Regions from separate parts of the Devosia salina genome, predicted to be linked through region 1. Evidence: predicted binding sites of a transcription regulator. Region 1 holds the regulator's gene; each other region holds the start of a gene.

The links. The regulator PhoB, encoded in region 1, activates phosphate uptake and scavenging genes when phosphate is short. The targets are predictions, from matches to a motif close to TGTCATNNANCTGTCAT.
Region 2: the regulator PhoB is predicted to act here: its motif matches at 1,640-1,656, upstream of phnF (phosphonate metabolism transcriptional regulator PhnF).
Region 3: the regulator PhoB is predicted to act here: its motif matches at 1,838-1,854, upstream of K1X15_RS05490 (NAD-glutamate dehydrogenase).
Region 4: the regulator PhoB is predicted to act here: its motif matches at 1,922-1,938, upstream of ugpB (sn-glycerol-3-phosphate ABC transporter substrate-binding protein UgpB).

The regions. Positions count from the first base shown of each region.
Region 1 covers NZ_CP080590.1:2,802,700-2,806,461, forward strand. Annotated here, with positions in the region: gene pstA (phosphate ABC transporter permease PstA) at 1-44, shown strand, start outside; gene pstB (phosphate ABC transporter ATP-binding protein PstB) at 110-892, shown strand; gene phoU (phosphate signaling complex protein PhoU) at 918-1,628, shown strand; gene phoB (phosphate regulon transcriptional regulator PhoB) at 1,825-2,526, shown strand; partial or broken gene K1X15_RS13715 (AraC family transcriptional regulator) at 2,569-3,207, opposite strand; gene K1X15_RS13720 (LacI family DNA-binding transcriptional regulator) at 3,529-3,762, shown strand, end outside.
Region 2 covers NZ_CP080590.1:3,429,263-3,433,024, reverse strand. Annotated here, with positions in the region: gene phnN (phosphonate metabolism protein/1,5-bisphosphokinase (PRPP-forming) PhnN) at 1-379, opposite strand, end outside; gene K1X15_RS16845 (alpha-D-ribose 1-methylphosphonate 5-triphosphate diphosphatase) at 376-1,521, opposite strand; gene phnF (phosphonate metabolism transcriptional regulator PhnF) at 1,698-2,453, shown strand; gene phnG (phosphonate C-P lyase system protein PhnG) at 2,443-2,886, shown strand; gene phnH (phosphonate C-P lyase system protein PhnH) at 2,886-3,416, shown strand; gene K1X15_RS16825 (carbon-phosphorus lyase complex subunit PhnI) at 3,416-3,762, shown strand, end outside.
Region 3 covers NZ_CP080590.1:1,160,008-1,163,769, forward strand. Annotated here, with positions in the region: gene K1X15_RS05490 (NAD-glutamate dehydrogenase) at 1-1,727, opposite strand, end outside; gene K1X15_RS05495 (sulfate ABC transporter substrate-binding protein) at 2,362-3,384, shown strand; gene K1X15_RS05500 (DUF6894 family protein) at 3,429-3,707, opposite strand.
Region 4 covers NZ_CP080590.1:1,939,807-1,943,568, reverse strand. Annotated here, with positions in the region: gene lipB (lipoyl(octanoyl) transferase LipB) at 1-252, opposite strand, end outside; gene K1X15_RS09330 (FliM/FliN family flagellar motor switch protein) at 328-561, shown strand; tRNA gene K1X15_RS09325 (tRNA-Leu) at 707-791, shown strand; gene K1X15_RS09320 (DUF4440 domain-containing protein) at 853-1,188, opposite strand; gene K1X15_RS09315 (GFA family protein) at 1,243-1,779, opposite strand; gene ugpB (sn-glycerol-3-phosphate ABC transporter substrate-binding protein UgpB) at 2,141-3,460, shown strand; gene ugpA (sn-glycerol-3-phosphate ABC transporter permease UgpA) at 3,549-3,762, shown strand, end outside.

The DNA of each region.
Region 1 (3,762 bases):
CCATCGCCATATTCCTGCGTTCGCGCCTTGAAAAGCGCGCTTGAGGAGACTTGAAATGGACGTTCTTGCCGGCAAGGTAAAAGTGACCTCCAAGACCCTGGACCAGACCATGAACCCCGCCGAAATGATGGACCATCCCATCCGCCTGACGGCCCGCGACGTCACCGTGCACTACGGGACCAAGCAGGCGCTGCATGGCATCTCCATCGACATTCCCGACCGCGCCGTCACCGCCTTTATCGGCCCCTCGGGCTGCGGCAAGTCAACCTTCCTGCGCTGCATCAACCGCATGAACGACACCATCGAAGGTGCTAGGGTCGGTGGCCGCATCGAGCTCGACGGCCAGGACATCTATGCCCCCGACCTCGACGTGGTCGAACTGCGCGCCCGTGTCGGCATGGTGTTCCAGAAGCCCAACCCCTTCCCCAAATCCATCTACGACAACGTCGGCTATGGTCCCCGCATCCATGGCCTGGCCCGCAACAAGGCGGAGCTCGACGAGATCGTGATTTCCTCGCTGCGCAAGGCGGGGCTGTTCGAGGAGGTCAAGGACCGCCTCTCCGAACCCGGCACCGGCCTCTCCGGCGGCCAGCAGCAGCGCCTGTGCATCGCACGCGCCATCGCCGTCGGGCCCGAGGTCATCCTGATGGACGAGCCCTGCTCGGCCCTCGACCCGATTGCCACCGCCATCATCGAAGAGCTGATCGACGAGTTGCGCGAGAACTACACCATCGTCATCGTCACCCACTCGATGCAGCAGGCCGCCCGCGTCAGCCAGAAGACCGCCTTCTTCCACCTGGGCAATCTCATCGAGCAGGGCGATACCGAGGACATTTTCACCAATCCGGTGAACAAGCAGACCCAGGACTACATCATGGGCCGCATCGGCTAAGGCGAGAGGGACGAGGACAAAGACCATGCCCAATACCGGCACCGACCACATCGTCACCGCCTATAATGAAGAGCTGCTCGCGCTGGCCCAGGCCATTGCCGAGATGGGCGGCCAGGTCGAGCAGGCCGTCGAGAACGGCACCCGCGCCCTGCTCAAGCTGGACCGTGAACTGGCGGACCTGACGATCATCGCCGACCAGCGTATCGACGATATGCAGCGTCATATCGACGAGATGGCAGTCTCCATGATCGCCCGCCGCCAGCCCATGGCCAGCGATTTGCGCGCGATCATCACCTCCATCCATGTGGCGAGTGATCTCGAGCGCATCGGCGACATGGCCAAGCAACTGGCCCGCCGTTCGCTCAAGCTCGAGGGCCTCAATCTGCAGCCGACTTTCTACAATGGCGTCAAGAACATGACCGCGCTGGTTCTGCGCCAGGTCAAGGACGCGCTGGACGCCTATGGCAATCGCGAGGCGGCCGCCTCGGTGGAAGTGTGCAACCGCGACGACGAGGTGGATGCCATGTACACCTCGCTGTTCCGCGAGCTGTTGACCTACATGCTCGAGGATCCGCGCAACATCACCGCCTGCACCCACCTGCTGTTCTGCGCCAAGAGCCTGGAGCGGGTCGGCGATCACGCCACCAACATCGCCGAGCGCGCCTATTACCTGGCAACGGGCAAGCAGCTCACCGGCGATGTCCAGGAGCTGCAGCGCCAGCAGATCAAGGCTTAATCATAGAGGGAATGTTCATCGCCTCCCTCCCCCTTGAGGGGAGGGACCGAGGGTGGGGGTTCCGGCCAATCCACTTACCGGTGCATCCAAACTGAGAGCGCGCTTGAACACCCACCCCTAATCCCTCCCCTCAGGAGGAATGGGAACACAGAAAACCCATCGGCTCCAACTGGACGCCGACCGACGGAGCACATCCATGCCCGCCACCATTCTTGTGGTTGAAGACGAAGGCGATATCGCCATCCTGCTGCGCTACAATCTGGAGGCCGAAGGCTTCCGCGTGGTCACTGCCGAAAGCGGCGACGAGGCCCAGCACGCCATTGCCGAAAAGCTGCCTGACCTGATCCTGCTCGACTGGATGCTGCCCGAAATCTCGGGCATCGAGCTCTGTCGGCGCCTCCGCGCCCGCGAGGAAACCGCCCGCGTGCCGATCATCATGCTCACCGCCCGCGGCGAGGAAGAGGAGCGCGTGCGCGGCCTTTCGACTGGAGCTGACGACTATGTCGTGAAGCCCTTCTCGGTGCCCGAACTGGTCGCCCGCATCCATGCCCTGCTGCGCCGCGCCAATCCCAATCTGGTCACCGCCGCCCTAAAGGTTGGCGACCTTGAACTCGACCGCACCACCCATCGCGTGCGTCGGGCCAATCGCGACGTGCATCTGGGCCCCACCGAATACCGCCTGCTCGAATATCTCATGCGCCACCCAGGCCGGGTCTATTCGCGCGAGCAACTGCTCGATGGCGTCTGGGGCAATGATGTCTATGTCGACGAGCGCACCGTGGACGTCCATATCGGCCGCCTCCGCCGCGCCATCAACCGCGGCAAGGAAACCGATCCCATCCGCACCGTTCGCGGCGCCGGCTACGCCTTCGACGAGCGGTTTGCGGCCAACGCCTGAACTGGTCAACCAAACCTATGCGCGCGAGGGCAGAAGAGTCTGCCGGTCTGTTCCGATACAGATATCCATGCTGTAGGCGTCCGGCTCGGCGGGCTCCCGCTCCGAACGAAACACCATGAATGTCGGGCTGGTTTCCGGCGACAGGCCCGCAGCCAGGCGCCAGGCGCGGAAACGGTCGAAGGTGTCTCCCAGCCCGCTGCGGTTTCCGCGATGCTCCATGATCGCCACCGGCGTGGGCGGCACCTCGCGGATCATGACGTCCGTGTGGTCAAAGATGATTTGCATGATTTTGCTCCTTGCAGTGTCCAGCGGCCCGAAGGCCGACAGCCACGCCTCCCAGTCGGGAGACTTGCGGAACGCGGACGGTGTTTGCCCCAGCCTTTGCCGAAAGGCGCGGGCAAAGGCGTCGGGCGCTTCGTAACCGGCATCCATCGCGATGTCGGTGACACTCTGTGCGTCCTTGATCATCAGCTCCTGCGCAGCGCGCTTCATGCGCGCCAGTTGCACATATCGATGCAGCGGCACCCCGAAGATCGCCGTGAACTGGCGATGGAAATGAAACTTCGAGAAAGCCGCAACCCTGCTCAGGGTTTCGAGGTCGGGCGCTTCCTCGAGATGCCGGTCGATATGGTCCAGCACCCGTCGCATCCGGGCTTGATAGTCTTCAAGAGCAGTCGTCATCGTCTCTCGTTCCGTGGCGACCCCATCTAGACCCCACCTGGACCGGCGCGCTCGACCGATCTTGCGGTTTTGATCCGGAAACGAAAAGCAGCATTCGAGTTCAAGCCTTGGGGCATGGACCTGTGTATGCCCTGCCCTTGATGTCCCGGGCCTTTCCCGGTCGCAGCCCGACCAGCACGCGCCCGAACCGGGCGCCACAAAACCCACTTGCGCTGAAAGGCACTTCGTGATGATGTACTTCGGAAAAGCTTTTCCGAACCGACCGCGACCGTTTCGGCATACTGTGGCAACACCCCAGGAAAAGCATTTCCGGATGCGAAGATGACCCAGGATGACACCAACACCCGCCCCACCCTGCGCGACGTGGCCCGCCACGCCGGTGTCAGCCTCGGCACGGCCTCCAAGGCGTTGAACAAGGCCGGCACCCTGCGCCAGGAAACGCGCGAAAAGGTCCTCTCTGCCGCCCGCGAACTGGGTTTTCGCCCCAACGATCTGGCCCAGGCCCTGCATCGCGGCCAGAGTTTCACCGTCGGCCTCATCTCCAATGACAGTTTC
Region 2 (3,762 bases), 630 kb from region 1:
GACGGGCGATGACGTCGGGTTCGGCCGTGACCTCCACAACCAGAGCATTGGGATAGCGTGCGAGCAGTCTGGGCAGCACGGCCCGCGATAGATTGGCGATGACGACCCGGCCGGCCGCGAGATCGTCCTCCAGCGCAATGGGCAGGCCATAGCTGAGGCCATGCGCCTCCCAGCTCAGGGCAAACGCACCGCGCTGTTTGGCAGCAGCAAATGCTTCGGGTGTCATGCTGTCGTGATCTTCGCTACCGCCATCAGCGGCGCGGGTGACCACGCGGCGCACCACCCTGACCGCCTCGGCCAGATGGTCGCGGGCGAAATTGATCAGGCTGTCCTTGCCGGCGCCACTGGCCCCGACCACTGCGACGAAGGCGCCGGTCATAGCACCCGCCTTCCCTGGCGCCAGACTGTGCGCACGATGGGAATGCCATCCTCGATGCGCAGCTGCACGAGGTCGGCGCGCTTGCCCAGCGCGATCTCGCCGCGATCATCCAGTCCCGCCGCTTCGGCCGGACGGCGGGTGACCAGGCCGATGGCCTGCGGCACATCGATCGCTGCTTCGTCGACCAGGCAAAAGGCGGCCTGCAGCATGGAGAAGGGGATGTAGTCGGAGGACAGGATGTCGAGCAGGCCCGCCGCGGCGAGGTCGCGCGCCGAGACATTGCCCGAATGCGAGCCGCCGCGGACGACATTGGGGCCGCCCATGAGAATGGCAAGGCCCGCATCCTGCGAGGCCTTTGCCGCCTCCATGGTGGTGGGAAATTCGGCAATGCTGATGCCCAGATCCAGCGCGGCGTCGACATGGGCAGCGGTTGCGTCGTCGTGGCTGGCGAGGACTATGGACCGCGCATGGCTGAGTTCGGCCAGCGCCTTGCGGTGGCGATCCGCATAGGTGATCGATTCGAGCGTACGGCGGGCGATGAATTCGGCCAGCTGGGTGTCGCTCATCTTGAGCTTGCCCTGGTAATAGGCGCGATAGGCGTCGGGATTGGCGAATTGGCGCTGGCCCGGGGCGTGGTCCATCAGCGAGGCCAGCCGGACCAATTCATGGTCCATGATGGCCTCGAACGCCTCGAGGCAATCGGGGGCCGAGACCTCGCAGCGCAGGTGAATGAAATGATCGGCGCGCAGGCGCCGCGCCTCGACCCCGGCCGTTATCGCCGCGGCCAGGATGCGCAGTTCGGCGGCGCCCATATCGGCATGTTCGTCAGTGCCGACGCGAATGGCGTCGAAAACCGTGGTGATGCCGGAGGCGGCAATCTGCGCATCATGTGCCTGCACGGCTGCAATTGGGTGCCAGCGCACTTTCGGCCGCGGCGCATAGTGGGTTTCGAGATGGTCGGTATGGAGTTCGACGAGCCCCGGAATGAGGTAGTCGCCCTCGAGATCCAGGCCACGTGTGCTGGAAGAACCGATGTCGGTGATGACGCCGCCGGCCATTTCCACGGCGCCCTCCATGACCCTGTCGGCCAGGACGATGCGGGCATTGGTGAGCACGGTCTGGTCAAGGCCGATGGCGGTCATGTTGCGTCTCCTCGGGCGTCTCCTTGGCCCATCCCCTACTCACGCTCTGTGACAGGCAAACGACATCGGCGGCGACATTCGAATGAGTCGACGCAGGATTGTCGCAGGACGGCGCTACCGTCATTTCAGTGTCACTTCGGCTCGCTAGAACCAGCTCATTCGAATGAGTTGACGATATGCGAAACCAAGGACATTCCTGGGAAGAAACCCGGGACCGGATCAGCGAAGAAATCACCTCGGGGCGGTTGGCGGCCGATACACGGCTGCCGTCAGAGCCCGAGCTGTGCGTGCTCTATGGCGTGCGCCGCCACTCGCTGCGCAAGGCCCTGGCGGCGCTGGTGAGCGAGGGCAAGCTGCGCGTCGAGCATGGACGGGGCACCTTTGTCGAGCGCGCGCCGCTCCTCAATTACGTGATCGGCACGCGCACCCGCTGGCACGAAAACCTGATGAGCCAGGGCCTGACATCCTCGGGCGAAACGCTGGCGGAGATGAAACTTCCGGCCAGCAATCGCGTGGCTGCCGCCCTGGGGATCGACAAGGACGCGCCAGTCTTTGCCCGTTCGTGGCGGGGCTTTGCCAATGACCTGCCCATCTCCATGGGTTGGGCCTATCACGACGCGACGCGCTTCCCGGACCTGCCGGAACGCCGACGCGACACGCCATCCATCACCCAGGTCTACCGCTCCTACGGCATCCTCGACTATCGCCGGCAGCGCACCACCGTGTTCACCCGCCTCGCCTCGGAACACGAGGCCAGCATGTTGATGCTGCGGCCCGGCCAGTCCGTGCTGGTGGTGCAGAAGATCGACGCGGATCTCGATGGCAACCCAATCGGCTTTTCCGAAGCCGTCTGGGCCGGCGACCGCGTCCAATTCACCTTTGAAACCGACCAGCCAACGGTCATGACGGAAAGACACAGCGATGTTCAATGAAACCCCTTCGGGTGGGCCTGGGCACGGCGAGATGCTCGACATTCTCGCCCGCGCCCGCCCCGACCGCCTCAAGCAGCATGCCGAGGCGCTGCTCAACGACATGGGCGAGATCACCGTCGTGGCCAATCGCACCGGCCTTGTGATGGTGCCGATGCGCGACACCGTGCAGAACGTCGATTTTCATCTGGGCGAAGTACTGGTGAGCGAGGCCCAGATCACCGACCCGGCCGGCCAGGTCGGCTATGGCATGGTCACCGGTCGCGACCTTGAGCGCGCCATGGCCATGGCGGTGATCGATCTCAGTGTTGCGGCCCGCGGCCGCGATGACGCGACGGCCCGCTTCCTTGCCGAAGAGAAGACGCATCTCGACCATGTCGATGCCGAGCGCATGCGGCAGGTCGAAGCGACCCGCGTTGAAATGGAGACCTTCTGATGCTGACCGTCGCTCCTCCCGACGCCGTCGAGTTGCGCTCGAACGCCACGTTCGAAGCCCTGATGTGGACTCTCTCGCGCCCCGGCGATGTCCGCACTTTGCCCGAGGCCGGTTTCGGCGCCATTGTCGAGACGCTGGTTGACCTCGAGTGCAGCGCCTATGCCGATACGCCCGCCATGCGCGAACGCATTTTGGCCAGCGGCGCAACGCTGGCCGAGGGGATCGGCAATGCCGACCATGTGTTCCTCGCGACCCTCGATGGCGCCGAGATTGCCCAGATCAATTGCGGTAGCGCGCTCTATCCCGACGATGGCGCGACGCTGGTCGCGGCCGTGGCCCATTCCGGCCAGCGCGTGCGGCTTTCCGGCCCCGGCATCAAGGACACGACCGAAATTGCGCTGGCCGTGTCGCCCGGCTTCTGGGCCATGCGGGACATGCTCTGCCTCTATCCCGAAGGGTTCGACATCTTCTTTGTCGATGGCGACAGGGTCATCGGCATTCCGCGCTCTTGCCTGGTGGAGGTGCTCTAATGGCCTATGTTGCAACCCGCGGTGGCGAAAGGGCCATCGAGCAGGCCGAGCGGCTGTTCCGCCAGGACCTGGGCACGATCGACGCCAACCGCGTCGAGACCATCCGTTCAACCATGCCCTATCTCATCGACCGCGTAATGGGCGAAGCCTCGCTCTATGACGAGGAGCTGGCGGCATTGGCACTGGCCCAGACCGGCGGCGAACTCTCGGAGGCCGTCCTTGTGCTGCGCGCCTGGCGCACCACCCAGCCGCGCCTCTCCATTGCCCGTCCGGTGCAGCAGCACGAAGTGCTGACGCAGCGCCGTATCTCGGCGGCCTTCAAGGATATCCCGGGCGGCCAGATCCT
Region 3 (3,762 bases), 1.6 Mb from region 1:
TCGAGCACCATGTCGTGCAGATAGCGCTCGACCCCGTCGCGCGGGACGATCGTATAGGTCCGCTCGTCGATCACCCGGAAGCCGAAATGCTCCAGCATCGGCACCCGGTCCGACAGCGGAATGGCGGTGCCCTCATGGTAAAATTTGAGCCCGAGCGTGCCATCTGCGCCGCTGCGCCTGGCAAGCCGAATGGCAATGCCGTCATCGCCAAGCCCGTTGAACACGCCGATATCGCGCAGCGCGTCCTCGGCGTCGTTGCGGCTCTGATAGGCGCCCGAAAAGGCCTGCTTCCAGTCGCTGACCAGGCCCGGCTCCGGCGCCGCCGCCATCAGCATGTCGGAAAAATCGTGCGTCAGCGCCTCGACGCCGGTTTCCAGCGCCCGCCGCTCCGGCTGCGGCGTCGGCCCCCCATTGCGCCCGATGATTACGTGCAGGCGCACCAGTTCCCCCTCAGGGAAGTGCGGATAATAGGCCGAGACCCGCCCGTCATAGAGATCGGCCAAATAGCGGGTGATCCGGGCCCGCACATTGCCGTCATAGCGGTCGCGCGGCACATAGACGAGAATGGACACGAAATTGTCGAACCGGTCGATGCGCGGCAGCACGCGCACCCGCGGCCGGTCGTAGAGCCCGGCAATAGCCTCGGCGAACTCGGCCAGTTGCGGCGTGTCGATCTGGAACAATTCGTCGCGTGGATAGCTGTCCAGCGCGCCCAGCAGCGTGCGCCCGGCATGGCCCAGCGGATCGACACCCGATTGGCGCATCACCTCGGCGATCTTGCGGCGGATCAGCGGCACTTCCGTATGCGGCGTCGCCAGCGCCTGCGCCGTATAGAGGCCCACCACGCGCAATTCGCCATTCGCCTTGCCGTCCGGCCCGAACAGCTTGATGCCCACATAATCCATATGGGCGCGCCGATGGACGCGGGCGCGGACATTAGCCTTGGTCACCAGCAGCGGATCGGGCCCCTGCACGAAGGCCACCAATTGCGGCGTGCTTTCCACATAATGCGGCCCGCTCCGCAGCACCCGCAGATCTTCGTCGCGCAGGATGCCCAGGCCCGTGCCGGGAACCGGCACCAGCTCGTCCCCCTCAAGCCGATATTCGCGCATTCCCAGGAAGGTATAATTGTGCTCGATCAGCCATTCCACGAAGCGCGCCGCTTCCTCACGCTGCGCCGGCTTGAGCACGTCGAGCCCCGCCGTAGCGCGCCGGACGCGGTCGAGCATGGGCTGCCAGTCCCCCACCGCATTGGCCACGTCCTTGAGCGTCGCCTCCAGCTCGGCAACCAGCGCATCCGGATCGGCGACTGGATCGCTCTGGATATGCAGCACGCTGACCGCGGTGCCGCCTTCCGAAACGACCTGCCCCTGGGCCACGCGCAGCACCGGATGCGCGAACAGGCGGATGGCGCCACCCATGGCGCGCAGCGCCGCCAGGGCGCTGTCGACGATGAAGGGCATGTCCGGCGAGAGGATGTCGAGCACCAGCGGGGCCCCGGTTACCACCGGTGGCGTCGCCAGCACGCGTGTCGAATCCACGGGTCCCGACAGCAGCCGCCCATGGCTGGTCGCGAGCGCATCGATAAGGGCATCCGGGTCCTGGCGGGAAAGATCGTCGGGGTCGATGGCCGCAATGGCCCGGCTCAGGAACAGCAGGAGGCTTTCATTGTCACTTGCCCTGGACCGCGCCCGTTCACGATACTGCGCCTCAACCGCCGTCGTCATGCCCTGCTCCCTGTGACTCGCATGGCGCTACCTTAGGCGGCGCAGATGACACTGTCTGTACCCCTTGGGTTGAATGCCGGCAGGGTGGGCAGGCGCCCCCGGCAGCTTTATTTCATGAAATCGTCACAACGCGGCAAAGCGTTTCCCTTGCGGACGGGTCCGGGGTTGGTTTACCACTTGTTAAACTCTATCAATCTGGTAGTCTTTGCCTACGTCACAACGCAGGTGCATGCATGCCCAAACTGTCTCAGTACGTTTCCTATGCGGCGCTCATCGCCGCCCTGTTCTTTGGATTTGTCGTCACGGTCCATGTCGGCATGTCGTTCTGATCCAGCATTCACCAATATAAAAACGTCAGCAATGGCGGCCAATCGGCCGCCATTTTCATTTTCGCCAAAGAATGTTTCCATTTCCGAAAGTACAGGTGCGGCGCATTTCTGAAGTATGACGCCTTTTATCCGAAAAGAATTTCATTCTCAGCCTGCACCGCGCCCTGTGGGCAAAAATGATTTTTCATCCAGCCCATCATGGCGCAATGGATATTTCCTGCGGCCCGTCCTCCGCAACATACCCGCGCCTTGCGATACTATACCAATTTGGTAGCGTATTAGGGTCATCAACGGGAGGGTTTCCGATGAAAACTGCTGCTCGCATCCTGGCCTGTGCCGGCCTGGTCGCCGCTTTGGCGTTCAGTACAATCGTCACTGTCGCGGCCCAGTCGCGCACGCTGATCAATGTCAGCTACGATCCCACGCGGGAATTCTACGAGGCCTTCAACCAGGCCTTCGTCACCCACTGGCAGGCGCTGACCGGGGAGGCCGTCGCCGTTCAGACCACCCATGGTGGTTCGGGCGCCCAGGCCCGCTCAGTCATCGAAGGCCTGCCCGCCGATGTCGTGACGCTGGCGCTCGAAAGCGACATCAACGCCATTGCCGACCACACCGGCAGGATCCGGTCCGACTGGCGCGGCACGCTGCCCCATGACAATGCCCCTTACACCTCGACCATCGTCTTCCTGGTGCGCAAGGGCAACCCGAGGCAGATTGCGGATTGGGACGACCTTGTCGCCGATGGCGTGCAGGTGATTACCCCCAATCCCAAGACCTCGGGCGGGGCGCGCTGGAATGTCCTGGCCGCCTGGGCCTGGGCCCTGGCGCAGCCGGGCGGGAATGAGGAGACGGCCCGGGACTATCTCGCCCGCCTGTTCAGCAATGTGCCCGTGCTGGATACCGGCGCGCGTGCAGCGACGATCACCTTTGCCCAGCGTGGCCTTGGCGATGTGCTGATCGCCTGGGAAAACGAGGCTCTGCTCACCCTGGCCGAACTCGGCGCCGACAAGTTCGAGATCGTCACCCCCTCCGTGTCGATCCTGGCCGAGCCTTCCGTCGCCATAGTCGATGCCAATGTGGATGCGCGTGGAACGCGGGACCTGGCCCAGGCCTATCTCGAATATCTATACTCGCCCGAGGGGCAGTCACTGGCTGCCAGCCATTATTTCCGCCCTGCCGATCCCAGCGCGGTTGAACCGCAAGCCCTCTCGGTCTTCGCCGATCTGGACCTCAGGCGTGTCGATGATTTTGGCGGCTGGCGTCAGGTGCAGCAACGCTTCTTCGATGAAGGCGGCATTTTCGACCAGGTCTTCGAGGGCAATTTCTAGGCGGTCATTCCAAGGTGTCCCGCCGCTCCTCAAGCGGCGGGCGCCTAATGCAGCGTGGCTGGTTCGATGGGCGTTGCCGAGCCGTCGCCGATTTGTGGTCCCGCCCAGAACACCACATAGAGCAGGTCCTTGCCGCTGGCATCGGTGATCTCGATGGAGCGTGGCGCATCCATTTCGCCGCCTTCCCCCGCCACCTTTTCGATGATCGCGCGCCCCATCTCGGCCGCCGACTGCTCGGCTGCCTCCAGATTGGCGTGTTCGCTGCCCTTGTCGTCGCGGATCAGGGCGTCATCGGTGCGGTAGTGGAAGTAATAGCGTGGCAAGGTCGATCCCCGTTCTCCGGGTTAAACGGCGAAGGGCGGCAAACGTTGCGCCAAA
Region 4 (3,762 bases), 860 kb from region 1:
AAAGCGCGGGTTGAGCAGGTCTTCGGGGCGCGCCGAGGTGCCAGAGGTATAAAGCGGCGGGTGTTCGAGCAGCCAGACCGCCTCGGGCGCTTCGCCGGCAGCGATGGCGGCGACGCGCGCATCCATCATTGCGAGCGCCGTTTCGTAGTCGAGCGGCGCCTCGAAAATCCGCCACTCCACCGGCTGAGCGTCCGCACGATGCAGTTTCGCGCCGATTTGGCACGCCTCGTTCACGTCTGTTAACACTTCCATAACCAGCCCTGGCCGAATTTGAGGGGGATACGAATCCGTGGCGCATGGCGCCGGACCCGGGACCCATCCTTATCTATGAACACCCTGGACAATATTGAAGTCGATATCACGGTCGAACTGGGCGCGACCACCGTGCCTATCCACCACATGCTGCGCATGGGGCGCGGCGCGGTGATCGAACTGGATGCGACCGAGCACGATCCGCTGCGCATCTATGCCAACAACACGCTGATCGCCAAGGGCGAGGTCAATGTGGAAGAGGGGCATTTGCGGGTCTTCGTCACCGAGAAGGTGCTGCGTTTCGGATAGGGGCACAGAGCCGGTTTGCCGGCCTGATGGTGACATCTCCACAGGGACGGGAAAATTCCCGATTATCCGCTTGTGGTTATCCAAGAGCTTTGCTACACCCCCACTCGCTTCGGGGCCCCGGCACCGAAGCTTCTACCACACTCGTGCGGTCGTGGCGGAATTGGTAGACGCGCAGCGTTGAGGTCGCTGTGCCGCGAGGCGTGGAAGTTCGAGTCTTCTCGACCGCACCAGTCATCTTCGGGATGACAAAACAAGAAGCTGCCGCAAGGCGGCTTTTTTGTTGTCTGGCTGCTAAAGCGGGGTTTGCTGATGTTGCAGCAGCCGCCATCCCTCTCCGGTTTCGAAATAGGTCGAGGTGCAAAGCGCCTCATAGGGCGCAGAATTTGGGCGTTGAGCGCTGGCGCGATAGGCGAGTGACAGGACGCCGGGGGCGGGACGGGCCTCGGCGCGGTCCGACATCGATACGGATTGCCAGCGCGGCGCGTGCCGCAGACTTTCCACGATTTCCGCGTTTCGCATGATGCCCATGGGCGCAAAGACCATTAGGCAATCGTCGGCCATGATACGCTCGAAGGCATCGGCGCCTTCAAGCCACAAGGCCTCTTCGGTCGTCCAGAGACTGTTCATGCCACATTCTCCCGTTTCGGGACGAACACAGGTGGTGGCTGTTCGGTTCCGGGATCAGGCGTTGACCCTGTCACGCACCTCCACCTTAGGCACCCTGAACCCCATGGCGATCCAGGCAGCGAGGAGCTTTGCGTAAAAACCGGCGGTGACCATGCCGCCCGAGGGCAGGGAATCATCGAGGGTGGTGCCTTCGGGAACATCGCCGGTCTGGGTGCGAATCTCCATCTGTGGGCGCTGGGCTTCTGGCCAGAGGCCGGCGAAGAGGCTGAGCCAGTGGCCGCCCTGGAATTCGGTGAAGACCGGCGTGTTGCAGCAGATGGTGACGACGCGGCGCGTGGGAGCCGAATCGTTCAAACGGAATTCGGCGAGATTGGCGGTGCCGTCGGGGAAGCGGACACGATCCTTGCGATAGAGGATGTAAGGCACGCCGCCGCTTGCATCGGTCAGCGGAAAGGCCGGGGGCAGGGCGGAAAGGCGTTGCGCGGCCGTGCGGCACGACGTGCAGTGGCATTCGGCGGTAATCAGCGGCGCGCCCGTTACCTCGATGTGGAACTGGCCGCATTGGCAGGCGAGGGTGGTGGTTTGCACCATGGTCGGCTTTCCCTTTCGTCAGGTGTCGATGCTCTGGTGACGTGCGGGCATTGCTGGTTTCGACACGATGGCGGCGATTGCCGGACCCGGCAAGGCCGGGCGCGCGATGTTCAAACGAACCTTGTCCACAAGCAAAGCGCGCCGTCATCGAACGGTCACCGAACCTTCAAGTGAACGTCAAGCAGGCTCACTAGAGGGAGCGGGCAGGCCGATGCCCCAGCGGGATGGCGGCTTGTGCGCCCAAGGTTTCGGTTTGTTTCGGACGGTTTCGTCTCTCCGTTGCCGGCGCTCACACCAAAACAGGTCTGGCTGGAGCCGGGCGCCCCGTTTCGGGTTCGCGCCGGCCCATTGGGAGACAAAGATGAAGACTTTGAACCGCGTGGGCCTTGCTGCCCTTTCGCTGATGCTTTCCACGTCGGTGGCCTTTGCCGCGACCGAAGTGACCTGGTGGCACGCCATGGGTGGCGAACTGGGCACCAAGCTCGAGGAAATCGTCGCCGGCTACAATGCCAGCCAGTCCGACTATGTCGTGACCCCGGTCTACAAGGGCTCCTATGCCGAGACCATGACCGCCGCCATCGCCGCCTTCCGCGCCGGTGAGCAGCCGGAAATCGTGCAGGTCTTCGAAGTGGGCACCGGCACGATGATGGCCGCCAAGGGCGCTGTCTATCCGGTCTACCAGCTGATGGCCGACATGGGCGCCGAATTCAATCCGGCCGACTACCTGCCGACCGTCGTCGGCTACTACACCGACACCGAGGGCAACATGCTCTCCATGCCGTTCAACTCCTCGACCCCGATCCTCTACTATAACAAGACCGCCTTCGAGAAAGCCGGCCTTCACCCGAACACCCCGCCGGCCACCTGGGAAGACCTGGAAGCCTATTCGCGCAAGATCATGGAATCGGGCGCGGCCAGCTGCGGCTTCACCACCGGCTGGATTTCCTGGGCGCAGTTGGAAAACTTCTCGGCCTGGCACAACCAGCCCATCGGCACGCTCGAAAACGGCTTTGGCGGCCTCGACACCGAGCTGACCGTCAACGGCCCGCTGCAGGTCAAGCACTGGGAAAACCTCAAGAAGTGGCAGGACGAGGGCGTGTTCTCGTATGGCGGCCCGGGTGGCGGCGCTGACGCTCCGGCCACGTTCTATACGGGCGAATGCGCCATGTACATGAACTCCTCGGCCTCGCGCGCCGGCGTGCTGGCCAATGCCAAGGACTTCGAGGTCGGCTTCGGCATGCTGCCGCACTATGCCGATGTGCAGCCGCAGAACTCGATCATCGGCGGCGCCACGCTGTGGGTGCTGCAGGGTGCGGACGAGGCCCAGTACAAGGGTGTCGCCGACTTCTTCACCTACCTGTCCTCGCCCGAAGTGCAGGCGGGCTGGCACCAGTTCTCCGGCTATCTGCCGATCACCCAGGCTGCCTATGAGCTGGGCCAGAGCCAGGGCTATTACGAAGCCAATCCGGGCTCGGACGTGGCCATCAAGCAGATGACCCTCAATCCGCCGACCGAGAACTCCAAGGGCCTGCGTTTCGGCAATTACGTGCAGATCCGCGACGTGATCGACCAGGAATTCCAGGCGCTGCTGTCGGGCGACAAGTCGGCCCAGCAGGCTCTCGATGACCTCGTCAGCCGCGGCAACCAGATGCTGCGCGACTTCCAGGCCGCCAACCAGTAAGGCGCCTCACAAATGATCGGGCAGGGCTGCGATGCGGCCCTGCCCATTTGTCTCATCGGGGACCTAAACGTTCCCGCGGATCGGGTCGATGGATACCAAACGCACAGTCTTTCCCGCCAAGGGGCTGCCCTATTTGCTGGTGGCGCCGCAGCTGATCATCACGCTTCTGTTTTTCATCTGGCCGGCCGGCCAGGCGGTCAAATCGTCCTTTGAACGGGAAGACCCGTTCGGCCTGTCGACCAGCTTCGTGGGCCTGCTGCACTATGCGCGGCTGTTCCAGGAACCGGCCTATCTGGCCTCGA